Urbifossiella limnaea: one gene and its partner. The protein of the gene in region 1 interacts with the protein of each later gene in a pairwise test. Links are inferred from orthologs where the notes say so. Each region holds a gene or a part of one and is shown in the gene's direction. Other genes may lie near its edges.

Region 1 (12,021 bases):
CTGTCCTCGCACACCGACGCCAGCGCGCCGCGGGCGCTGTCGATGTTGACGCCGAGCTGGATGGCGATCTGGAGGATCTCGCGCTCCTCGCTCTTGTCGATGTACTTGTCGTCGTACGCCCGCAGCTTGATCTCGTTCGTGAACCGCTTCTTGATGTCGTCGATCGACATGGCCGGGCTCCAGTGGGGGGGTGGACTGACCGGGTATTCGCGGCCGGCCCGCGGGTATTCCGCGGGCGCCGGATTTTTTCCGCGCGTGCCGGTACGGGGTCGTTATCGACGTGGGGCCGATTATACGGTAGCGTAGCCCCGCCGATCAACTGTCCGCTTCCGAACAGGGGTAGGGTCATGCCGGGCGTGCCGACGGGCGGGACCGGGCCGCGGGAGCCGGTGCCGGGGGCGCGGGCCGCCCTGCTGCTGCTGCTGGCCATCAACCTGTTCAACTACATCGACCGGCAGGTGCTCTCGGCCGTGCTGCCGATGCTGCAACTGGACGCCGCCCTGTTCGACCCCACCGACCCCGACCTGAACTTCAAACTCGGCATCCTCACCAGCGTGTTCCTGGTCACGTACACGATGTTTTCGCCGGTGTTCGGGTGGTTCGGCGACCGCGGCTCGCGGTGGCCGCTGGTCGGCATCGCGGTGATCGTGTGGAGCCTGGCGAGCGGCGGGTCGGGGCTCGCCGGCGCCTACGGGATCATGGTGCTGACGCGCTGCCTGGTCGGCGTCGGCGAGGCGGCTTACGGGCCGGTGGCCCCGTCGATGCTCTCGGACATGTACCCCGTGGCCGACCGCGGCAAGGTCATGTCGTGGTTCTACCTGGCGATTCCGGTCGGGAGTGCGCTCGGGTTCGTGGTCGGCGGGCTGGTGGCGGGCGCGTTCGGCTGGCGGATGGCGTTCCAGGTCGTCGTGATACCCGGGTTGATCCTGGGCGGCCTGTGCTTCCTGATGCGCGACCCGCGCGTGCACCTCGCGCCGGCTGCGGACGCACCGAAGGCCAGGTCGCCGGGGTATCTCGCGGTCCTCCGCGAGCTCACCGGCGTGAAGTCGTTCGTCCTCTGCTGCGCCGGCATGACGTGTACCACGTTCATGCTCGGCGGCGTGGCGGCGTGGGCGCCGACGTACATCTTCCAGCGCGAGGCCCGCTTCGCCCTGACGCCCGCGGCGGTGACCAAGCTGGAGGAGCTGAAGGCCAGCGACGAGTCGCGGGTGGTGCCGGACGAGGTGACGACCCGGCTCCGCAGCGTGGCCGGCGAGAAGGAGTACGACTTCCCCGCCTTCAAGGCGCTGCTGCTGGAGCTCCTGGGGCCGGACCGGCTGCGGCAGTACGGCGAGCGGGTCTACGAGGCGGCCCCGACGGCCGACTCGGCGACGGTCGGCGGCGTGAGCACCCGGTTCGGCGCCATCGTCGTGCTGTCCGGGTTGGGGGCGACGCTGCTCGGCGGCTGGCTCGGCGACAACCTCCGGGCGAAGGGCGTGCGCGGGGCGTACTTCCAGGTCGCCGGGTGGGGGACGGTGCTGTCGTTCCCGCTGTTCGTGGCGATGCTGTACGTGCCGTTCCCGTGGGCGTGGCTGCCGCTGTTCGTGGCCGTGTTCGGCCTGTTCGTCAACACCGGCCCGGCCAACACGATCCTGGCGAACGTCACCCGCGCCGACATCCGCGGGACCGCGTTCGCCATCAACATCTTCGTCATCCACATCCTCGGCGACGTGATCTCGCCGCCGCTGATCGGCCTGGCCGCCGACGCCTGGGGGCTGACGACGGCGTTCCTGGCCACGTCGGTGATGATCCTCGCGGGCGGCATCTTGTGGGTGGTCGGGGCGCGCTACCTGGACGCCGACACGGCCCGCGCCGCGAGTTCGTGAAACCATTCGGGCGCGGCGGCGTCGTAACTGTACCGCCGGCGCCGACGGGGCTCCGGGCACTGCGGGGCGGCAAAAATTGACCCCGACCCCCGTCTTTTCGCTGGCGTTCGCTCCGGTTTGCTCGTAACATAGGCTCTTAGAGCCCGTCATTGTACTCCGTACCGGTCTACGTTCGCCCCCAACTCTTCCTGGAGAAGGTCGTGCTGAAGCTCTCGTTCATGCCTCCTCCGATTCGGCGCCGGCGGGGGTTCACCCTGATCGAGCTGCTGGTCGTTATCGCCATCATTGCCATTCTGATCGGCCTGCTCCTGCCGGCGGTGCAGAAGGTTCGCGAGTCGGCCAACCGGGCCAAGTGCCTGAACAACTTGAAGCAGCTGGCCCTCGGCATGCACCTGTTCCAGGACAGCCAGAAGAAGCTGCCAGCCGGGCACCTGACTTCGACCAGCGGTGCGGTGGCGCCGAGCCCGGGCTGGACCTGGGCCACGCTGATCATGCCGTACATCGAGCAGGGTAACCTCTACTCCCAGCTGGCCGTTCCCCCGGCCAACGTCCTGGACACCGTTCCGCTCCCCGCGCAGTTCAACTCGGGGCCGAACACCGCCGCCCTGGTGACGCTCTGCTCGACCCGCCTCACGCTGTACCGCTGCCCGTCGGACGTCCTGCCGGACCTGAATACCGCCCCGAGCTGGGCCGTGGACTTCGCGACCAACAACTACGTCTGCAACCGTGAGGTACTCGGGCCGGGTCGGACGAACGGGAGCAACGTGCCGGACGCCCTCAGTGTCGACACCATCCGCGACGGCTCGAGCAACACGATCCTGCTCGGCGAGCGCGACGGCATCTTCAACGTCGGGGCGATGTACGTCCGCTCGACTACCACCTCGGCCAGCTTCGAGGGTCGGCCCGGGTACGGGATCAACCCCCGCCCGGTCCCGATCACGAACCCCCCGTTCAACACGGGCAACAACGAGCGACTGGCCTACAGCAGCGGTCACACGGGTGGCGTTCTGTTCGCAATGGCCGACGGTCACGTGGTCTTCCTGACCGACTCGATCGACGCGGACACAACCGACAGCCACGTCGGCTTCCCGGCGCTGAACACGAACTTCACGCTCCAGAAGCTCCAGCACCCGAACGACCGGCGGCCGGTCTCGATCGACTGACCATCACCCGCGTATCACCCGGGCGGACGACGGCCGTCGTCCGCCCGGGTCGTTTCCGTTCACCCCCTGAGAGAACCCCCTCCCATGTTCCCGCGGCGACTCCGAATCGCGCTCGGCTCGGCGGCACTGTCTCTCGTGTTCGTCGTCGGCTGCGGCGGGCCCAACATCTCGGGCACCGTGAAGATCGACGGCCAGAACGTGGACGGCGGCGGAATCGCGTTCCTCACGGAGGGCGGGAAGGAGGCGGTCGCGACCGGCCAGATCGTCGGCGGCGCCTACAAGATTCCGACGAACAAGAAGCTCGTGCCGGGTAAGTACACCGTTCAGATCACCTGGCTGAAGGGGACCGGCAAGAAGGTCAAGAACGAGAGCGACCCCGGCACCGAGGACGAGGAGAAGGTGCAGTACATCCCCGGCGAGTACAACACCGGCTCCAAGCTCTCAGTCGAAATTACCTCCGGCTCGAACACCCACAACTTCGACCTGAAGGGCGGCGGCGCGGTCGCCCCGGCCCCGGGGGCCGGTCCGAAGCAGGGTGGCGGCGGTGCTGGCAAGGCCGTCGGCGATTCGTAATCTCGGCCGAAAACGACGGCGGCCGGCGACCCATCGGGTCGCCGGCCGCCGTCGTTTTCGTCTCCCGCCCGGCGCCGACCGTGAACCCGGCTCAAGCGTCGGACATCACTTCGCGGGGCGTTGACACGTTATTCCTCTGCCGTAAGCCAGATTCCGCACCCCCACCGAGGCCGAGGCTGATGCCGAGCTACAACCCCGCCGACGTCGAGCGCCGGTGGCAGCAGTACTGGCTGGCGAACAAGACCTTTCGCACGCCCGACCCCGGCGACCCGGCCGCCGCCGGCCGGCCCAAGTTCTACGTCCTGGATATGTTCCCGTACCCGAGCGGCGCCGGCCTCCACGTCGGCCACCCGGAAGGGTACACGGCCACCGACATCCTCGCCCGCTTCAAGCGGATGCGCGGCTTCCACGTCCTCCACCCGATGGGCTGGGACGCCTACGGCCTGCCGGCCGAGCAGTACGCGGTCGAGAAGAACGTCCACCCGCGCATCACGACCCAGCAGAACATCGCCACGTTCCGCCGGCAGATTCAGTCGCTCGGCTTCTCCTACGACTGGGACCGCGAGGTCGACACCACCGACCCCACGTACTTCCGCTGGACCCAGTGGATCTTCCTGGTCCTGTACGACACCTGGTACGACGCCGCGGCGGGGAAGGGCCGCCCGATCGCGGAGCTACCCATTCCCCCCGATGTCGCCGCGCGCGGCGACGCCGCCGTTCGCCAGTATCGCGACGACCGCCGGCTGGCGTACCAGGCCGAGGTGCCGGTGAACTGGTGCCCGGCGCTCGGCACCGTGCTGGCGAACGAGGAGGTGATCGACGGCAAGAGCGAGCGCGGCGGCCACCCGGTCGAGCGTCGGCCGCTGCGCCAGTGGCTGATGCGGATCACCGCCTACGCCGAGCGCCTGATCGACGACCTGGCCGGCCTCGACTGGTCGGAGTCGATCAAGCAGATGCAGCGGAACTGGATCGGCAAGAGCGAGGGGGCGGAGGTTCACTTCGCACTGGCGAGCGGCGGGCGTGAGCCCGCCGTTTCCGAACCGATCACCGTGTTCACCACGCGGCCCGACACGCTGTTCGGCGCCACGTACATGGTGCTGTCGCCCGAGCACGCGCTGGTGCCGCGGATCACGACCCCCGAACAGGCCGCCGCCGTGAAGGCGTACCAGGACGCCGCCGCCCGCAAGAGCGACTTCGAGCGCACCGAGCTGGCCAAGACGAAGACCGGCGTGTTCACCGGCGCCTACGCCGTAAACCCGGTGAACGGCGAGCGCGTCCCGATCTGGATCGCCGACTACGTGCTGTCCGGCTACGGCACCGGGGCCATCATGGCCGTCCCCGGCCACGACGAGCGCGACTTCGAGTTCGCGCAGCTGTTCGACCTGCCGGTCGTGACCGTGGTGACGCCGACCGCCGAGTGGCTGAAGCGAACCGGGAGCACGATGGCTCGCCTGACCGAGGCATACACCGACGACGGCGTGGCGGTGAACTCCGGCCCGCTGGACGGGCTCGACACCGCGGCCGCGAAGTCCAAGATCACCGCCTGGCTGGAGGAGCGCGGGCTCGGCAGCCGGCGCGTGAACTACAAGCTGCGCGACTGGCTGTTCAGCCGGCAGCGCTACTGGGGCGAGCCGTTCCCGGTGCTGCACGGCCCGCACGGCGAGCTGGTGCCGCTTCCGACGACCGAGCTGCCGCTGATCCCGCCCGACCTCGCCGACTTCAAGCCGACCGGCACGCCCGAGGGGCCGCTGTCGAAGGCGACGGACTGGGTGAACGTCACGCGCGACGGCGTGGCCTACCGGCGCGAGACGAACACGATGCCGCAGTGGGCCGGCTCGTGCTGGTACTTCCTCCGCTACATCGACCCGCAGAACACCGAGGTGCTGGCCGACCCGGAGAAGCTGAAGTACTGGCTGCCGGTGGACCTGTACGTCGGCGGGGCCGAGCACGCGGTGCTCCACCTGCTGTACAGCCGGTTCTGGCACAAGGTGCTGTTCGACCGCGGCTACGTGCCGTGCGCCGAGCCGTTCCAGCGGCTCGTGAACCAGGGCATGATCCTCGGCGAAAACGGCGAGAAGATGTCGAAGGCCCGCGGGAACGTCATCAACCCCGACGACGTGGTGCAGGAGTACGGGGCCGACAGCCTGCGGCTGTACGAGATGTTCATGGGGCCGCTGGAGGCGGTAAAGCCCTGGAACACGAAGTCGATCGAGGGCGTGTACCGCTTCCTGACGCGGGCGTGGCGGTTGATCGTGGACGACACCGCCGAGGAGCTGAAGCTGCACGCGGCGGTGAAGGAAGTTGAGCCGGACAAGGACACGCTGCGGGTGCTCCACCGTACCATCCAGAAGGTCACCGAGGACACCGACGGTCTTCGCTTCAACACGGCGATCGCGGCGATGATGGAGTTCGTCAACCACGTCAACAAGCTGGAAGCGCGGCCGCGGGCGGTGCTGGAGCCGTTCGTGCTGCTGCTCGCCCCCTACGCCCCGCACGCGGCCGAGGAGCTGTGGCGGGCGCTCGGCCGCGGCCCGACGCTGGCCTACGAGCCGTGGCCGGCGTTCGACCCGGCGCTGACGAAGGCGGACGAGATCGAGGTGCCGGTGCAGGTGAACGGCAAGCTGAAGGCCCGGCTCAAGGTGCCCGCCGAGGTGTCGGACGCCGACCTGGAAGCCGCGGCCCGCGGCGACGCCGCGGTTCAGGCCGCGATCGCCGGCAAGACCGTGAAGCTGGTGAAGGTGGTGCCGCGGAAGCTGGTCAACGTCGTCGTGGTCTGAACCTACCTCGCGGCCCGCGTGTCCGCTCCGAACCACCGGAGGGAAGCCGATGTGTATGGTCGTCTACGTTGGCTCCGACTACCCACTGCCGACCTGGCCGTGGGACCAGTCCCGGCCTGCGTTCCACGTCGTCGAGCAGTCGGACCCGGCTGACCCGGTCCGTCAGCGGTTCACGAAGCCGTACGTGTACTTCGCCGGGTCGCAGGACGGCTGCGGGTGCGGGTTCCACTACGGCCCGTACGGCACGGACGACCCGGACGCGGAGGTGGACGCCGCGACCGCGGCGTGCCGCCGGGCGTTCGGCGACTACCTGGCGGTCGCGCTGCAACACCAGCGCGAGGTCGAGGTGTACGCCTGCTGGAGCGGCGAGGAGGCGGAACCGCCCGAGTACCACGACCGCGCCACGCCGGCGGAGCTGGGCTCGGGTGAAGCCTACGTCCGCGAGCGGGAACTGGTGATCGTGTCGGACGCGCCCGCTTCCTGATCCAGCTTGGCGACCAGCGCCCGGGCGAGTGTGCCGGCCGCGGTCGCGGTGTCGCGCCCGAGCCGCAAGAATTCGGGGAGCAAGGCGGGCCGTCGGACCAGGGCCAACAGCACACGGGGCACCGAGACCGTGCCCCCGCTCAGCAACCGTACCAACTCGGGTGACAACTCGGCGTCGGCGGTGTCTGACACCGCCCGTACCGCGAAAAAACTCACGCCGCGCTCGCGGCACGCTTCCTCGACCGCCGCCGATTCCATGTCCACCGCGTCCGCCCCGGCCGAGGCTCGTAGGGCAGCCTTCTCGCCCGGCGGTCCGACGATTCGATCGACCGTCACGATTCGCGGTGACACCACGATGTCACCGACCTTCAATCCTGGGTCGAGCGCCCCGCAGAAGCCGGCGGCGATGACGCGGTCGGGCCGCACCTCGTCGACCAGCCTCAGCGCCGTAACCTGCGCCGCGGCGCGACCGACGCCCGACACGCGAACGGCCACGTCCTGCCGCCCGCGGACCAGCCGCCGGAACGGGGCCGCCTCGCGCTCCAGCGCGAACAGCACGCCGGTCACGTCAGCTGCCAGCGGAGCATCTTCAGGCTGTCGCCGAGCCGGCTGTTCACGCCGAGCGCGGCCGCGACCTCGTACCCGCTGTGCATCATGCAGTGCTCGCACCGCGGGTCCTTGCCGTACCCGTAGCTCGACCAGTCGGTGTTCTCCATCAGGTCGCCGAACGACGGGTGGTGCTCGTCGGTGATGAGGTAGCACGGCCCCTTCCAGCCCTTCACGTTCCGGGTCGGGCTGGCCCACGCGGCGCACGTCAGGTCGCGCTTCCCCTGCAAGAATTCCAGGTACACCGGCGACGTGTTCATGGCGTACTTCTTGAACAGCCCGGCCGCCTCGTTGAACTTCTGCTTGATCTGGTCGCGGGTCAGGAAGATCTCGGCCGCGTCCGGGTTCGTGCTGCACACGGCCGCGTACCCGTAGGCCGGCGACAGCATGAAGCCGTCGACGCCGAGCTGCGAGAGGTAGGCGTACAGGGCGTCGACCTCGGCCATGTCGGTGTCCTGGAACACCGTCGTGTTCGTGCACACCATGAACCCGGCCGCCTTCGCCGCCTTGATCCCCTCGACCGCCTCCTTGAACACGCCGTCCCGCTCGACGGCCTTGTCGTGCGTCTTCTCCAGGCCGTCGAGGTGGACGTTGAAGAAGAACCGGCTCGTCGGCTTGAACTGGTGGAGCTTCTTCTTGATGAACATCCCGTTCGTGCAGAGGTAGATGTGCTTCCGCTTCTTGAGCACGCCGCGGACCAACTCGCCGATCTGCGGGTAGATCAGCGGCTCGCCGCCGCAGATGCTCACGATCGGGGCGCCGGCCGCGTCCACCGAGTCGAGGCACTCCTCGACGGTGAGCTTCTCCTTGATGGTGCTCTCGTACTCGCGGATGCGGCCGCACCCGGTGCAAGTGAGGTTGCAGGCGTGGAGCGGCTCCAGCATCAGCACGAGCGGGAACCGCCGCTCGCGCTTGATCTTCTTCTTGATCATGTACCCGGCCATGTCGGTGGTCAGGCTGAGCGGGAAGCGCATGTCCTTCTCCGGGCCGGCGGCGCCGGCAGGATTCGGGATTCGGGATTCAGGATTCGGTATTCCGGGACCGAACCGCCGCGGCCTGCATCCGGGGGCGCGGAGCCGGGTGGGCCTGGTCTGCCCGAAGTCCCGACTCCCGACGCCCGTAGCCTGCCGCGAAGCGGCCCAACGCCATCAGCGGGAAGTACACCGGGTACAGGTGGTACTTCAGGTAGAAAACCCGCGGGAAGCCGGTGCCGGTGAACGGCTCCTCGGCCCACCCGCCGTCCGCGGCCTGGGTGCCGATCAGGTACTCGACGCCGGCCCGCACCTCGGCCGTGTCGGTCTCACCCGCGGCCATCAGCCCGAGCAGCGCCCACGCGGTCTGTGACGCGGTCGAGGGGCCCACGCCGGCCTGCGTCGGGTCGTCGTAGCTGCGGCAGCTCTCGCCCCAGCCGCCGTCCTCGTTCTGCACGTCCTTGAGCCAGCGGACCGCCCGGCGGACCACCGGCTGCGTCATGTCGAAGCCGACCGCGGCGAGGCCGACGAGCACCTGCCAGGTGCCGTAGACGTAGTTCACGCCCCACCGGCCGAACCAGCTGCCGTTGTCTTCCTGCCGTGCGAGGATGAACCGCACGGCTCGATCGACCGGCGGCTGACCGACGCGGTAGCCGTAGTGGCTGAGCGATTCGAGGACGCGGGCCGTAATGTCGGGGCAGCTCGGGTCGAGCATCGCGTTGTGGTCGGCGAACGGCACCTTTTCAAGCACCTGCTTGTCGATGTCGCGGTCGAACGCGGCCCAGCCGCCGTCCGAGTTCTGCATCGCGAGCAGCCAGTCGAGCGCCCGGCGGACCGCCGGCGCGGCCGCGACGCGCGTCGCGTGGCCGGTGCGCGCCAGGGCGATGAGCACCATCGAGGTGTCGTCGGTGTCGGGGTAGAAGGCGTTGCGGTACTCGAAAAACCAGCCCCCGGGCTCGACGCCGCGCACGGTCTTCGCCCAGTCGCCCTCGCGCCGCACTTCCTTGTCGAGGAGCCAGCGCACGGCCGCGTCGCAGTCGGCGGCCGCGGCCGCGCCGGCGTCCGCCATGCCGATGAGTGACAACGCGGTGTCCCACACCGGCGACAGGCATGGCTGCAGCCGCAGCGTGTCGCCCTCGGGGATGCACAGGTCGTCGAGCTGCTTCATCACCCAGCGGGCTTCGGGGTCGGTGTCGGGCACGCCGAGGCACTTCAGCACGATGGCGTGGTACACGATCGGCGGGAAGATCGCCCCGAGCCCGTCGCTCTCCGCCATCCGCTCGCGCATCCAGGCCCGCGCCTCGCGGACGCCCCACCCACGCAGCGGCGTCAGCCGCAACTTCTCGGCGGCCTTGAAGCACCAGTCCACGCCGAGGAAGAAGTTCGTCCACGAGAACCACTGCGTCGTCGGCGTCGCCGGCCAGCGCGGCGTCTCGGGCGGGTTCAGGAACAGTTCGCGGCAGCCCTGCGACCCCGGCAGCTGCGTCACGGGCTTGTAGGCGTCCACGATGCTGAGCGGCACGAAGATGGTGCGGCTCCACGCCGACATGGCGTAGACGTGGAAGTAGAACCAGCGCGGGAACAGGATGATCTCGGCCGGCACGCTCGCGCACGCGGCGTACGGCAGCTGGCCGAGCAGGGCGAGGTAGAAGCGCGTGAACGAGTTCGTCGCCTCGGCCCCGCCGATGCTGCGAATCTCGGCGGCGGCGCGGCGCATCCGCGGCTCGTCGGCGGCGTGCCCGGCGATCTTCAGCGCCAGGTACGCCTTCACCGACACGCTGACCTCGGCGGGGCCGCCGGGGTAGTTCGGCCAGCCGCCGCTCGGCAGCTGCTTCTGAAGAAGGTAGTTGGCCGCGGGGCGGACGCGCGGGTCGTCGGCCTTGCCCAGGAAGGCCAGGAGGAGGATGAACTCGGATTCGAGGATCGTGTCGCCTTCCAGCTCGCCGACCCAGTGTCCGTCCGGCTTCTGGCGGGCGAGTAGTCCACGGCGGCCGCGACCGACGGCGTCGTCGACGGCTTCGAGGAAGGCGGCGGTGCGGGCGTCCGGGGGCGCGGGGCGCGTCACGGGCGGAATCCTTTCCGGCGGCGCGTGGCGGGTGTGGGTAGAGTCTAACCCGCGGGCGAAGTGGGGAGCAAGGGCAACCGGCGCGGGCGGGTCAAGACCTGGTCCGGCTCCGCACCTGGTTCACGACGGCGGCCCCGATCAGGCCCAGCGGCAGCACCTCGGTCGCCGCGCGGCGCTCGACCGCGGCCTTCGGCATCCCGTACACGACGCACGTCGCCTCGTCCTGGGCGATAGTATGCCACCCGATTTGCCGCAACCTCAGCAACCCGTCGGCGCCGTCGGTGCCCATGCCGGTGAGGAGCACGCCGACTCCCGGCCGCGGCGCGCGGGCGGCGAGGCTGGCGAACAACACGTCCACCGACGGCCGGTACGGCGCCGAGTGCGGCGCCGGCGTGTACCGCAGCCGCAGATCGGACGCGAGTTCGAGGTGGTCGTCGGTCGCGGCCAGGTAGACCGTCCCGGGGTGCGGCACTTCACCGGAGGCGACCACGCGGACCGGCAACCGGCAGCGCGGCCGGAGTGCCTCGGCCAGACCCGGGGCGTACTCGGCGGCGATGTGCTGAACGACGACCACGGCCGCGGGGAAGCCGACCGGCAACGCCGCGAGTACCGCCGCGAGCGCGTCCGGCCCCCCGGTCGACACGCCGACGCCGACGATCCGCGGCACGTCGATCGACGGGGGCTTCGTCGCCGGAACGGGGACGAAACCGGAGCCCGTCTGCCCGCGGAGGGCGGCGTCGAGTTTCGTGAGGCGGGCGACCAGCGGCTCGGCGTTGTGCGGCACGCCGCCGGGGCCGAGCGTCGGCGTTTCGACCGCGTCCAGCGCCCCGGCGCTCATCGCCCGGTAGACCAGCGCGATGTTGCCGCCGACGGTCGCGGTGACGAGCAGAACGGGGCAGGGGGCCTGCCGCATGATCTGCCGCGTGGCCTCGGCCCCGTCGAGCCGCGGCATCACCAGGTCCATCAATATCACGTCGGGCCGGTCGGCTACGGCCTTCGTCACGGCGTCGTCGCCGTCCACCGCCTCCCACGCGACGACGTACCCCGGTACGGACCGGACGACCCGCCGGAGCACGTCCCGAGCCAGCGCCAGATCGTTGACGATTGCGACCCGCATACCGGGAATTGTACCACTCACCCGTCGATGTGTTCGGCCGCGGCGAGCGTGTTCACGAGTAGCATGGTGATGGTCATCGGGCCGACGCCGCCGGGGACGGGAGAGAGGGCCGCCGCCACGGCCGCGACGCCCTCGTGAACGTCACCGACGAGCTTGCCGTCCATGGAATTCGTCCCCACGTCCACGACGACGGCCCCGGGGCGGACCATTTCGGGCGTGACGACGCGCGGCACGCCGGCGGCGGCGACGAGTATGTCGGCCCGCCGACAAACAGCGGTCAGGTCGGCAGTGCGGGTGTGCGCGATCGTGACGGTCGCGTCGCCGCCGGCCGGGTTCGCGGCCGTGCGCTTCTGGGCGAGCATCAGCGCCAGCGGCTTGCCCACGATGTTGCTGCGGCCGAC
Region 2 (11,784 bases), 2.6 Mb from region 1 along the record:
AGAACGCCCGGAAGCCGACCGCGAAGAAGAACATCCACAGCACCGCCCCGCCGATCGCCGCGGCCAGCGCTTCGTACCACTCCACCCGCCCCGCCACCGCCAGCGCCACCCACAGCAGCTCCGCCACGTACAGGTAGTGGTGCCCGCGCCGCCACGCCGCCGCCAGCGACGCGTGCCAGTAGTCGCGGCCGTCCAGGTCCGTCAGCAGCAGTAGTTCCAGCCGGCGGCAGCGGTCGCTGATGGTCGCGTCCCAAAGGCCGAACTGGAACGCCGCCGGCACCGCCGCCAGCACGCACATCGCCGCCGCCACGGTGGGGGCGCCGCCCCAGTTCTCGAACAGCTGGAACACGAGCCGGCCGAGCCACGCCGGCCACGCGTCGCCGGCCATCAGGTACACCGCGTAGGCCAGCCCGAACCCGCCCGCGAGCCACAGGTTCACCCGCCCGCCGTACTCCATCACCCGCCGCACCGCCCACCACGACAACGGCCGCTCCCCCACGTCCTCGGTGCGGGCGGCGCGGTCGGCGGTCAGCGGCCGGTAGTGGCGGTCGTGGAAGTGCGGCTTCAGCCGGAACGCGGCCCGCAGCGCGAACAGCGCCACGGCGACGGCCGCGGTCTGGTGGAGCGTCACGAAGCTGTCCCACACTTCGGCCGGGTCGCGGGCCGGGTCGAACCAGTTGCGGACGACGCCGAACGGGTTCTCGTTGTGCGCCGCGAGCACGGCCGCCTGCACGGCGTTGGCCCACGCCGGCGGCAACTGTGCAAGCCACAGCGGCAGCTTCTCCGCGGCCAGCACGCCGACGACGAGGTACACCAGCACGCCGAACAGCGCCACGATCTCGGCCGCCTTCCGCCCCGCGAACGGCTCGTAGGCCCACACGGTGACGCCGAGGCCGGTGACGACGCCCCACGCGAACGGCATCAGCGCCAGCGGCCACAGGTCGGCGGGCGTGATGAGCCCCTGCCACACCAGCGCCGCGAGCGCGGGCAGGCCGGCGAGTTGCACCACGGCGAAGCGGCAGATTCCGACCGCGGCTTCGGCGAGGAACACGCCGCGCGGCCGCAGCGGCGACACGAGGAGGAACTCGAGCGCCTGGCTCTTGGGGAGTTGCGTGAGCCGCCAGCCGACGAGCGCCCCGCCCTCGACGATGCCGAGGACGAGCGCGAAGTTAGCGACGGCGGTGCGGCCGGCGGGGGTGGGGTTGTTGACCGCGGCCCACGCCAGCAGCACGCACAATACGGCGTGCAGGGCGACGGCCTGCCGCAGGCTGCGGCGGCGGACGGGCGACGCGACGGCGGCGGCGAAGAACGGGCGGAACATGCCCGAAGTGTAGTGCACAAACCGGTTCGACGCCCGGGGGGCGACCGCCCCCGGGCGTCGAGCCCGCTTACGGCCGGGTCGCCGGCGGGACCGCCCGCGGGGCGGCGCGCTCGGCCTGCTCCAGCGTCAGCTGCGCCTCCCGGAGCATCAGCTGCGCCCGCTCCACCTCCAACTTCGCCCGGTCGAGTTCGCCGGCGGGCACGACGCCGCGCTTCACCTGCTCCTGCAACTGCTGGGCGCCCAGCACCTTCTCGCGGACGGTCAGCTCGGCCAGCTGCACCCGCACCTTCAGCACCTCCAGGTTCGCCGCAGGGGCGGGGGCGGCCGCCCGGGTCGGGGGCGGGGCGGGCGTGGTCGGCCCCGGCGGAACCGGCGCCTTCTTCGGCTCGGTCGGCCGGCTCGGCTCGGCGGGCTCGCGGGAACCCTTCTCCTTCAGCCGCGCCTTCTCCCGCGACAGCGCCTCGTCGGCGCGGGCGCGGTCGGCGTCGCGCTCCGCCTGGGCACGCCGAGCCAGCGCCTCGGCCAGCACCTGCGCCCGCTGCGCCTCAACCGCCTGTTCGGCCGCGCGCCGGGCCTCCGCGTTCCGGTCCGCGGCCGCCTTCTCGGCCATCGCCCGCGCCTCCTCATCTCGGGCGCGGGCCAGCTGCACGGCCTCGGCGTACCGCCGGACTGCCTCGGCGGTGTCGGCGTCCGACCACCGGGTCAGCTCGTTCGCCCGCTCGGCCACCTTGTCCGCCTGCCCGGCGGCCTTCGCGGTCCGCTCTCTGACGAACAGGTCCACCAGCGTGGCCCGCCGGTTCGCGTCCTTGCTGGCGAGGAAGAAGTGGACCTCGGCCGGCGTCGGGTCGGTGCCGCGCAGGTCGCGGCTGACGCGGCGGATGAACGCCTCGTCGGTGTCCCTGGGTTCCTCCAGACGGGCCGTCAGCGGCCGCGCCGGCGGGGGCGCCGGCTTCGGCGGTTGCGCGGTCCCCACTCCCACGCCGACGGCCAGCGCCAGTACGCCGGCGGTCACGAGCTTGAACTTGGACATCGCCACTCCCTTCAGGAATTCGTGGGACAGGGCCGCGGCCCGCGGGCTCGCCGCGGCGGGGTCCGCCGCCAGCCGGCCCAGCCGCAGCGCCGCCGTCGCGTCCGGGGCCACCGCCAGCGCGGCCAGCCCCGCGGACAGGCCGATGCCGCGCCGCACCAGTCGTTCGCCGAGCAGCCGCCGGCCGCGCTCCAGCCGGCCCTTCACGGCGCCGGCGTCGATCCCGAGCCGCTGCCCGGCCTCGTCGCGGGACAGGCCCTCGAGGTAGCACAGCACCAGCACGTCGCGGTACGCGGCCGGCAGGCGGGCGAGCTCGTCGTCGAGCCCGGCCCGCACCTCGGCCCACGCCAGCGCGTCGGCCGGGGTGCGGCCGTCGGGCACGGCGGCCGCGTGCTCGCGGGCGGTGCGGCGGCGGTCGGCGCGGCGGAGCCGCAGCGCGACGCGCCGGGCGACGCCGTGGAGCCAGCTCGCCAGCGACTCGGACTTCCGCACCGCGGCGGCCCGGCGGGCGAGCACCAGGAACGTGGCCTGGAGCGCGTCCTCGGCGTCGTGCCGGTTGCCGAGCAGCCGGGCGCAGACGCCGAACACCATCGGCCCGTGCCGCTCGGCGACGACGCGGAACGCGGCCTCGTCGGCGGCGGCGACGCGGCGGAGCAACTCCGGGTCGGCGGCGCCGCGGAGGGCTTGCACTTCGAGCAGTTGGAGGAACGGGCGGACGCCGCCGGTTCCGGCGTGGCTGACCATCGGCGGCGGACCTCCTGGCCGCGGCGGCGGGTTTTGTGAGGGTAGTGCCCGCCGGCCGCGGCACGGCACGCGGGAATCGGGCGGACTTTCCCCACCAGGGTAGCGGCGGTGGCGGGCCGTCGCAACGCGGCCGGCGGCGGCACCGGATGCCTTCGCGCGGCGGCACATGCGGCATCGGTCGGCGCAACGCTTTTTTGTTTGACACCGGTCCGCGGTCGCGGATACTCATGAGCAAGCGAGCTCTCAACCGACCCGATTCCGTCGCTGGCGAGGCCGTCTCGCGCGCCCGCGGCGGAAGCCCCACGTAGGTGAACGGCGATGTCCAAGCCCCGGTACTTCCTGCTCCTCGCGGTCGGCATCCTGGCGCTCGGGTGCTTCATCATCATCCGCCGCGAGGACGTCAAGCCGGAGGAGTGCTCGCAGTACCTCGGGATGACGTGCATCGTCCTGGCCATCTGCGTCGCCGCCCTGATCGAGGCGCTGCAGGCTGTGCACAAGCGGGTGGAGGAACTGGAGCGAAAACTCGCCGGCAAGTGATCGCCCGCGGCAATCCGTCGGCCTGACCCGTGCTCTACGAAGCCCCGCCGCGTACGATACCCCGCGGGGGAGCGCCACATGCGGCGGGTGCGCGTCGGCAACGGGTGCGGGTTCTGGGGCGACAGCCCCGACGCGCCCGTCCGCCTCGCGGAAGCCGGCCGCCTCGACTACCTCACGCTCGAATACCTCGCCGAACTCACCATGTCGATCCTCGCCGTGCAGCGGCAGAAGGACGCCGCGGCCGGGTTCGCCACCGACTTCCCCCACGTCCTCGGCCGCCTCACCCGCGCCCTCGCCGAGCAGCCGAACCTCAAGATCGTCACCAACGCCGGCGGCATGAACCCGCACGGCTGCGCCGCGAAGGCCCGCGACGTGCTCGCCCAGGCCGGGCTCGACGGCCGCCGCGTCGGCGTCGTGAGCGGCGACGACCTGATGCCGCGGCTCGATGAGCTGATCGCCGCCGGCCACCCGCTGAGCCACCTGGATACGGGCGAGCCGCTGGCGACGGTGCGCGACCGCGTCGTCAGCGCCAACGCCTACCTCGGGGCGCGGCCGATCGTCGAGGCGCTGAGGCTCGGCGCCGACATCGTGGTGACGGGGCGCGTGGCGGATGCGTCGCTCACGGTCGGCCCCGTGGCGCACGAGTTCGGCTGGGACTTCGGCGACTTCGATCGCCTCGCCGCGGCGACCGTGGCGGGCCACCTCATCGAGTGCGGCGCGCAGGCGACCGGCGGCCTGTGGATCAACGCCGACGACGCGACGCACCTCGAAACGGTCGGCTACCCGATCGCCGAGATCGGCGACGGCGGCGACTTCATCGTGACGAAGCCGGACAACACCGGCGGCGTCGTGAACGTGGAGACGCTGGCGGAGCAGCTGCTGTACGAGGTCGCCGACCCGGCCCGGTACTACACGCCGGACGTGGTCGCCGACTTCACCACGGTGCAGCTGCGGCTGGCGGGGCCGGGCGTAGTCGCGGTGACCGGCGGGAGCGGCCGCGGCGTGACGGACACGTACAAGGTGTCGGTGGCGTACCGCGACGGGTACATGGCCGCGGGGACGCTCGTCATCGCCGGCCCGAACGCCGCCGCGAAGGCGCGGCGGTCAGGCGAGATTCTGCTGGACCGGCTGCGACAGGCGGGGCTGACGTTCGCGCACAGCCTGGTGGAAACGCTCGGCGCCGGGGCGTGCGTGCCGGGCGTGGTGACGGCGGCGTTCGACCCGCCGGAGGTGGTGCTGCGGGTGGCGGTGCGCGACCCGCGGCGGGGTGCGGTGGAGCGGTTCACGCGCGAGTTCGCGCCGCTGGTCACGTCTGGTTACGCCGGCACGACGGGGTACACGACGGGCCGGCCGCCGGTCCGCGAGGTGTTCGCGTACTGGCCGGCGCTGGTCGCCAAGAGCGCCGTACACGCCACGGCGGAGGTGCTGCCGTGACGCGGGTGCCGCTCTCGACGCTGGCCCACGGCCGCAGCGGCGACAAGGGGAACCACGCCAACGTGGCGGTGATCGCGTACACCGACGCGGGCTACGCCTGGCTCCGTGAACACCTGACGGCGGCGTGGGTGGCGGCGTATTTCGCGCCGTTGGGAGCGTCGCGGGTGAAGCGGTTCGAGGCGGTGAACGTGCGCGGGCTGAACTTCGTGCTGTACGACGCGCTCGCGGGCGGCGCCAGCACGTCGCTGCGGACCGACACGCAGGGGAAGACGTTCGCGCTGGCGCTGCTGCGGGCGGAGGTGGACGCGCCGGCGGAACTGTGCGCCAGGCGCGCCTGACCACCGACCTTTCTTTTCGCCCCGGGTGCGGGCACAATCCCCCCATCCCCCGGGGAACAGCCCATGCCCAAGCCCGCCGCCCGCGCCGCCGAGCTCCGCACGCTCATCGACCACCACAACCACCGCTACTACGTCGACGCCGCGCCCGAAATCTCCGACCGCGACTTCGACCGCCTCCTCGACGAACTCACGCAGCTCGAAGCGAAGCACCCCGAACTCGCCACGCCCGACAGCCCCACCCGCCGCGTCGGCGGCGCCCCGGTGGACGCGCTCACCTCCGTCCGCCACCGCCAGCCGATGTACAGCATCGAGAACAGCTACAACCCGGACATGCTCCGCGAGTGGGACACCTCCGTCCGCAAGGCGCTCGGCAAGGAGGCGGTCACCTACGTCGTCGAGCTCAAGATCGACGGCGTGGCCATGTCGCTGAGCTACGAGCACGGCCTGCTGACGCGCGGCGTCACCCGCGGCGACGGCGACGCCGGCGACGACGTGACGCACAACGTCCGCACCGTCGGCGGCGTGCCGCTGAAGCTGCGTTCCGACAAGCCGCCGGCGCTGTACGAGGTCCGCGGTGAGGTGTACCTGACGCGCGCCGAACTGATCCGCATTAACCGCGAGCGCGTGGCCGCGGGCGACAAGCCGTACGAGAACTGCCGCAACCTCACGGCGGGTTCGATCCGCATGTTGGACCCGCAGGAGGTGGCGCGGCGCAAGCTCCGCTTCTTCGCCTACGCGCTCGGCGCCCTCGACGGCTTCGCCGTCACGTCGCACCTCGCGTCGCTGGAGGCGATGAAGGCGTTCGGCTTCCCGGTGAACCCGGAAACGAAGCACTTCCCCGACATCGACGGCGTTATCGCCCACTGCGCGGAGTGGAACACGAAGCGGCACGACCTGGGCTACGACACCGACGGCATGGTCGTGAAGGTGGACGACTTCTCGCAGCGCGAGCGGCTCGGCTACACGAGCAAGTTCCCGCGCTGGGCGCGGGCGTTCAAGTTCGAGGCCGAGCAGGCGATGACCAAACTGGCCCGCGTCGAGGTGCAGGTGGGTCGCACCGGTAAGCTCACGCCGGTGGCGCACTTCGACCCGCCGGTGCGGCTGGCCGGCACCACCGTCAGCAAGGCGAGCCTGCACAACGCCGACGAGATGGAGCGGAAGGACGTCCGAGTCGGCGACACGGTCGTGGTCGAGAAGGCCGGCGAGATCATCCCGCAGGTGGTGCGCGTGGAGACGGCCGCCCGCACCGGCGCGGAAACGAAGTTCGCGTGGCCGACGGCGTGCCCGGTTTGCGGCGCCGCCACGAAGCGCGACGAGGGGAGTCCGTTCTACTTCTGCACCGCCCCGCGCGGCGCCTGCGGCGGCCAGTTGAAGCGGCAGTTGCTCCAGTTCGCCCGCCGCGCCGCGATGGACATCGAGGGGCTCGGCGAGGCGGTGGTCGACGAGCTCCTCGCCGCCGATCTGGTGGAAACGCTGCCGGACCTGTACCGCCTCACGAAGGAGGACTTGCTGAAGGCCCGACCGCCGAAGGACGCCAAGAAGGCGAGCGGCAAGTGGGCCGACAACCTGCTCGACGGCATTCAGGCGAGCAAGCCGCGCGGGCTGGCGCGGGTGCTCGCCGGCATCAGCGTCCCCGGCGTCGCCGACAGCATGGCCGACATCCTGGCGCAGGAGTTCCTGACCATCGACGCGCTGCTGGCCGCGACCGACGAGCAATTGTTGGCCGCCGAGGGCGTGGGGCCGGAGCGGGCGAAGGGGATTCGCGCGTTCTTCGAGGCGGACGCGACGCGGAACATGATCGCCGACTTCCGCGAGCTGGGGCTGACGCTGACGGAGGAGAAGCGGGCCGCGGCGGCGACGGCGGCGGGGCTGCCGTTGCAGGGGAAAACCGTGGTGGTAACCGGGACGCTGACGCGGTATGGCCGGGAGGAGATCGAGGACGTGATCCGCAAGGCGGGCGGCAAGCCGAGCGGCAGCGTGAGCAAGAAGACGGACTACCTGCTGGCCGGCGAGAAGGCCGGCAGCAAGCTGGACAAGGCGAAGGAACTGGGCGTCGCGGTGCTGACCGAGGACGACTTCGACGCGCTGATCGGGAAGTGAACAGGCGAGCGGCCGGCGTGAGCCGGCTGTTGTCGAGCGCCACGGACGCGCACGACAACAGCCGGCTCACGCCGGCCGCTCGCCGGGTTCCCCACTACCGTCGCCCGTCCCCGTGGTATAATGCCGATACCTCTTCCACCCCTTCCCGTCCCGGGGTCGCTTTCATGCCGGAGCAAAACGCCGACGAGGAACCTCCCGAAGGCCGCGCCGGCGGGCCGCGCCGCAGCGGCGCGAGCACCCGCCCCGCGGCCGTCGTCCGCACCGGCCGCGACGCCATCTCGGCCGAACTGGCGCTGACGCTGTACCGCCAGATGGTTCGCACCCGGGCGCTGGAAGAGCGCTCGATCAAGATGTCGAAGTCGGGCGAGGCGTTCTTCTGGATCGGCGGCCCCGGCGAGGAGGCGTTCAACGTCTGCCTCGGCCGGCAAGTCCTCAAGGGCCGCGGCCCCGCCTTCGACTACCTCCACCTCCACTACCGCAACGCCGGCACCATGCTCGCCATGGGCATGAGCATGACCGACCACCTCCGGCAGCTGGCCATGCGCGCCACCGACCGGCACAGCCGCGGCCGCAACTTCGTCGGCCACTACTGCGTCCCGGAGTGGAACGTCCTGCCGGTGTCGAGCGTGATCGAGGTGCAGTACGTGATGGCCCCCGGCACCGCGCTGGTGCAGAAGCGGTACGGCGGCGAGGGGATTTCGGTCGTCGTCGGCGGCGACGCCGGCACCGCGGAAGGCGACTTCGAGAGCTGCCTGAACTGGGCGACGCAGCCGGGCAATTCGCTGCCGGTGCTGATGATCGTGACCAACAACCGCACGGGCATTTCGACGCCGTTCGAGACCGTCCACACGCGGCGGCCGATCTCCGACCGGGCGCTGCCGTACGGGGTGGACTCGGCGACGGTGGACGGGACCGACCCGGTGGTGGTGTGGCACGCGCTGGACCGGGCGATGCGGGTGTGCCGGCAGGGCCGCAAGCCGTACCTGCTGGAGGTGATGGTGAGCCGGATGCACGGCCACTCGTCGAGCAGCGGCGCCCAGCGGGACTGGGCGGAGGCCGACCCGCTGGCGCTGTTCGAGCAGCGGCTGATCGACGCGGCGGCGATCGACGCCGACGGCGTCCGGCAGCTGCGCGACGAGGCGCGGGCCGAGGCGGACGCGGCGGCGGTGGAGGCGACGAGCGAGCCGCACCCGACGCCGGCCGACCTGTACCGCGACACGTTCGCGCCGAGCCCGGTGGACGCGGTGTACCCGAACGAGTACACGGGGCTGCCGGGCCGCTGAGTGCCTGCGGCTTGGTGCTTCCGGCGTCTGGTCCGGAGCCCCGAAGGGGCGGTAGCCAATAGCCCAGGGCGCAAGCCCTGGGCTATTGGCTGACGCCCCTTCGGGGCTCCGCCACACGCATTCGCGCCTTGCACCCGTCCCCGCGCCCGCTTACGCTACACCACAGCCTTCCTCCCGCGCCCGTCCGCCCCGGACCCGCCCCATGCGGACTCCCCTCGCCGCCCTGGCGCTGCTCGCCGCCGCGTCGCCGGCCGTCGCCCAGGACTACCGCAAGGACGTGCAGCCGCTCCTCCGCGAGCGCTGCTACGCCTGCCACGGCGTCCTGCAACAGAAGGCCAAACTCCGCCTCGACACCGGCGCCGCCATGACCGCCGCCGGCGCCGTCGTTCCCGGGAAGGCCGCGGGAAGCGAGTTGATCGCGCGGGTGACCGCGACCGACGACACGCGGATGCCGCCGGAGGGGCACGCGCTCACGGCCGAGCAGGTGGCGAAGCTGCGGGCGTGGATCGACGGCGGGGCGAAGGTGCCCGCCGACGACCGCCCCGAGCCCGACCCGCGCGACCACTGGGCGTTCCGACCCGTCGTGAAGCCGACGCCGCCGGCCGCGGGCAACCCGATCGACGCCTTCGTGGTCGCCGGCCGGGGCAAGCTCACTCCCGTCGGCCCCGCCGACAAGCGCGTCCTGCTGCGGCGCGTTTACCTGGATTTGATCGGTCTCCCGCCGACGCCCGCGCAGCAAGCCGCCTTCGAGACCGACGCCCGCCCCGACGCCTACGAGCGCGTCGTCGATGAACTCCTGGCGTCGCCGCAGTACGGCGAGCGTTGGGCGCGGCACTTCCTGGACATCTGGCGCTACTCCGACTGGTGGGGGCTCGGGGCCGAGCTCCGCAACAGTCAGCGGCACGTGTGGCGGTGGCGCGACTGGGCCGTGGAGGCGTTCGCCGCCGACGTGGGCTACGACGAGATGGTCCGCCAGATGCTCGCCGCCGACGAGCTGTACCCGACCGACCCGCTGAAGCTCCGCGCCACCGGCTACCTGGCCCGGCCGTACTTCCTGTTCAACCGCACGACGTGGCTCGACGAGGTGGTCGAGCACACCGGCAAGGGGCTGATGGGGCTGACGACGAACTGCGCCAAGTGCCACGACCACAAGTACGACCCGGTGACGCAGACGGACTACTACCGCCTTCGCGCCGTGTTCGAGCCGTACCAGCTCCGCACCGACCTGACGCCCGACCTCGACGAGGTGAAGGCCGGGCTGGCGCGGGCGTTCGACGCCAACCCCGACGCCAAGACGCCGTTCCACGTCCGCGGCGACGAGCGCACCCCTGACAAGACCCGCGTCGTCGAGCCGGGCCTACCGCGCTTCCTGGCGCCGACCGGGCTGACGATCGAGCCGGTGAAGCTGCCGCTGCTGGCGGTGCAGCCGGGGCTGCGGCCCGACATCGCCGCCGCGCACGTGGCGAAGGCGTCGGCCGCGGCGGACGCCGCGAAGCTGCGAGCGCGCGCCGCGGCGAAGGCGCAAGCGGTGGTCGGCGGGCCGTCGCTCGGCGTGGTCCTGGCGCTGGAGAAGGCCACAAAGGCGGCCGACGACGCGCTCGCCGCGGCGCGCGAGTTCGAGGGGCACGCGAAGGCCGGCACAGTGCCGCCGCCGGCACTGGCGCAGCGCTTCCCCGGCGCCGTCCGCACCCGCGAGTCGAACCTGGACACCGACGCCGCCGCGAAGGCCCGGCCGTACCCGACCACGAGCACCGGCCGCCGCACCGCGCTCGCCCGCTGGCTGACGGACCGCAGCAACCCGCTGACGGCCCGCGTGGTCGTGAACCACGTCTGGCTGCGGCACGTCGGTCAGCCGCTGGTGCCGACGGTGTTCGACTTCGGCCGCAAGGGCACCGCCCCGACCCACCCCGAGTTGCTCGACTGGCTCGCCGCCGACTTCATGGAGCACGGCTGGTCGTTCAAGCACCTCCACCGCGTCGTCGTCACGTCGGGCGTGTACCGCCTGTCCTCCTCGGCGAAGGGGGCGGAGGCGAGCGCCGCGGCGGACCCCGAGAACCGCAAGCTGTGGCGCATGAACCCGACGCGGATGACGGCGCAGACGATCCGCGACAGCCTCTTGCACCTGAGCGGAGAACTGGACCTGACGCGCGGCGGTCCGCCGATCCCGCTGGCCGAGCAGGACACGAGCCGGCGGCGGGCGATGTACTTCTTCCAGTCGCACAACGACCACCACAAGCTGCTGTCGATCTTCGACGACGCCAACGTGCTGGACTGCTACCGCCGCACCGAGAGCGTGGTGCCGCAGCAGGCGCTGGCGCTGTGGAACAGCGGCTTCGCCATCGGCGCGGCGGGGAAGATCGCCGGGCGCATCCCCGCGGCCGACGACGCGGCGTTTGTGACGGCGGCGTTCGAGACGGTGCTGGGCACGACGCCGAGCGCGGCCGAGTTGACGGCGTGCGTCGAGGGGCTGGCCGAGCTGCGGGCCGCGAACGGCGGCGCCCCGGCCGAGCGCACCCGCCGGGCGCGGGCGCTGCTCGTGCAGGCGCTGGTGAACCACAACGACTTCGTCACCGTGAGGTGATAGCGGAGCAAGCCGGTTGGCCGCAAAAAGGCACATAAGACACAAAAAGGAAGACCAAGAGGGTTAAGACAGGAACGGAGGGGGGAGCCATGAAGCCGTGGGGGACGGTCTTCGAGCTGTGCGACATCGTCCGCGAAACTGGGTTCGCGCTCCACTCGTACCTCAAGAACGGACACCAGGAGAAGGTTTACGAGCGTGGGTTGGCGCACCGACTTCGTAAGCAGGGGCTCCACGTCGAAACGCAGCGCCCGATCGACGTGTACGACGAGGACGGGACACCCCTCGGCGACTTCTTCGCCGACCTCCTCGTCGAAGGAATTCTGGTAGTCGAGTCGAAGGCGGTGCGGACGACGACCGACGAGCACGTCGCCCAGCTCCTCGGCTACCTTCGCTCGTCGCGGCTCGAACACGGCCTGTTC

What was found.
Region 2: the proteins of leuS (region 1) and ligA interact in binary tests that used the Escherichia coli proteins (3 or more experiments, as listed by UniProt). The link is inferred for Urbifossiella limnaea from one-to-one orthologs.

The regions. Positions count from the first base shown.
Region 1 is NZ_CP036273.1:3,751,494-3,763,514, reverse strand. Bases 3,420-6,579 are described here. They hold leuS (leucine--tRNA ligase), read left to right. Parts: upstream 3,420-3,780; coding sequence 3,781-6,378; downstream 6,379-6,579. Other genes in these bases: ETAA1_RS15390 (hypothetical protein), read left to right, coding at 6,434-6,579; ETAA1_RS15400 (hypothetical protein), read left to right, coding at 3,420-3,601. Also shown: ETAA1_RS15415 (hypothetical protein), read right to left, coding at 1-170; ETAA1_RS15410 (spinster family MFS transporter), read left to right, coding at 348-1,865; ETAA1_RS15405 (DUF1559 domain-containing protein), read left to right, coding at 2,015-3,028; more of ETAA1_RS15400, read left to right, coding at 3,113-3,419; more of ETAA1_RS15390, read left to right, coding at 6,580-6,862; ETAA1_RS15385 (phosphorylase family protein), read right to left, coding at 6,811-7,419; adenosyl-hopene transferase HpnH, read right to left, coding at 7,425-8,441; shc (squalene--hopene cyclase), read right to left, coding at 8,488-10,503; chemotaxis-specific protein-glutamate methyltransferase CheB, read right to left, coding at 10,595-11,620; ETAA1_RS15365 (bifunctional 5,10-methylenetetrahydrofolate dehydrogenase/5,10-methenyltetrahydrofolate cyclohydrolase), read right to left, coding at 11,638-12,021.
Region 2 is NZ_CP036273.1:6,314,344-6,326,127, reverse strand. The notes cover bases 5,060-7,982. They hold ligA (NAD-dependent DNA ligase LigA), read left to right. Parts: upstream 5,060-5,464; coding sequence 5,465-7,501; downstream 7,502-7,982. Other genes in these bases: ETAA1_RS25715 (thiamine pyrophosphate-dependent dehydrogenase E1 component subunit alpha), read left to right, coding at 7,666-7,982; ETAA1_RS25725 (AtuA-related protein), read left to right, coding at 5,060-5,401; ETAA1_RS25730 (acyclic terpene utilization AtuA family protein), read left to right, coding at 5,060-5,063. In the rest of the region: ETAA1_RS25745 (hypothetical protein), read right to left, coding at 1-1,321; ETAA1_RS25740 (sigma-70 family RNA polymerase sigma factor), read right to left, coding at 1,389-3,092; ETAA1_RS25735 (hypothetical protein), read left to right, coding at 3,411-3,629; more of ETAA1_RS25730, read left to right, coding at 3,708-5,059; more of ETAA1_RS25715, read left to right, coding at 7,983-8,784; ETAA1_RS25710 (PSD1 and planctomycete cytochrome C domain-containing protein), read left to right, coding at 8,987-11,365; ETAA1_RS25705 (GxxExxY protein), read left to right, coding at 11,455-11,784. UniProt on the Escherichia coli protein: DNA ligase that catalyzes the formation of phosphodiester linkages between 5'-phosphoryl and 3'-hydroxyl groups in double-stranded DNA using NAD as a coenzyme and as the energy source for the reaction.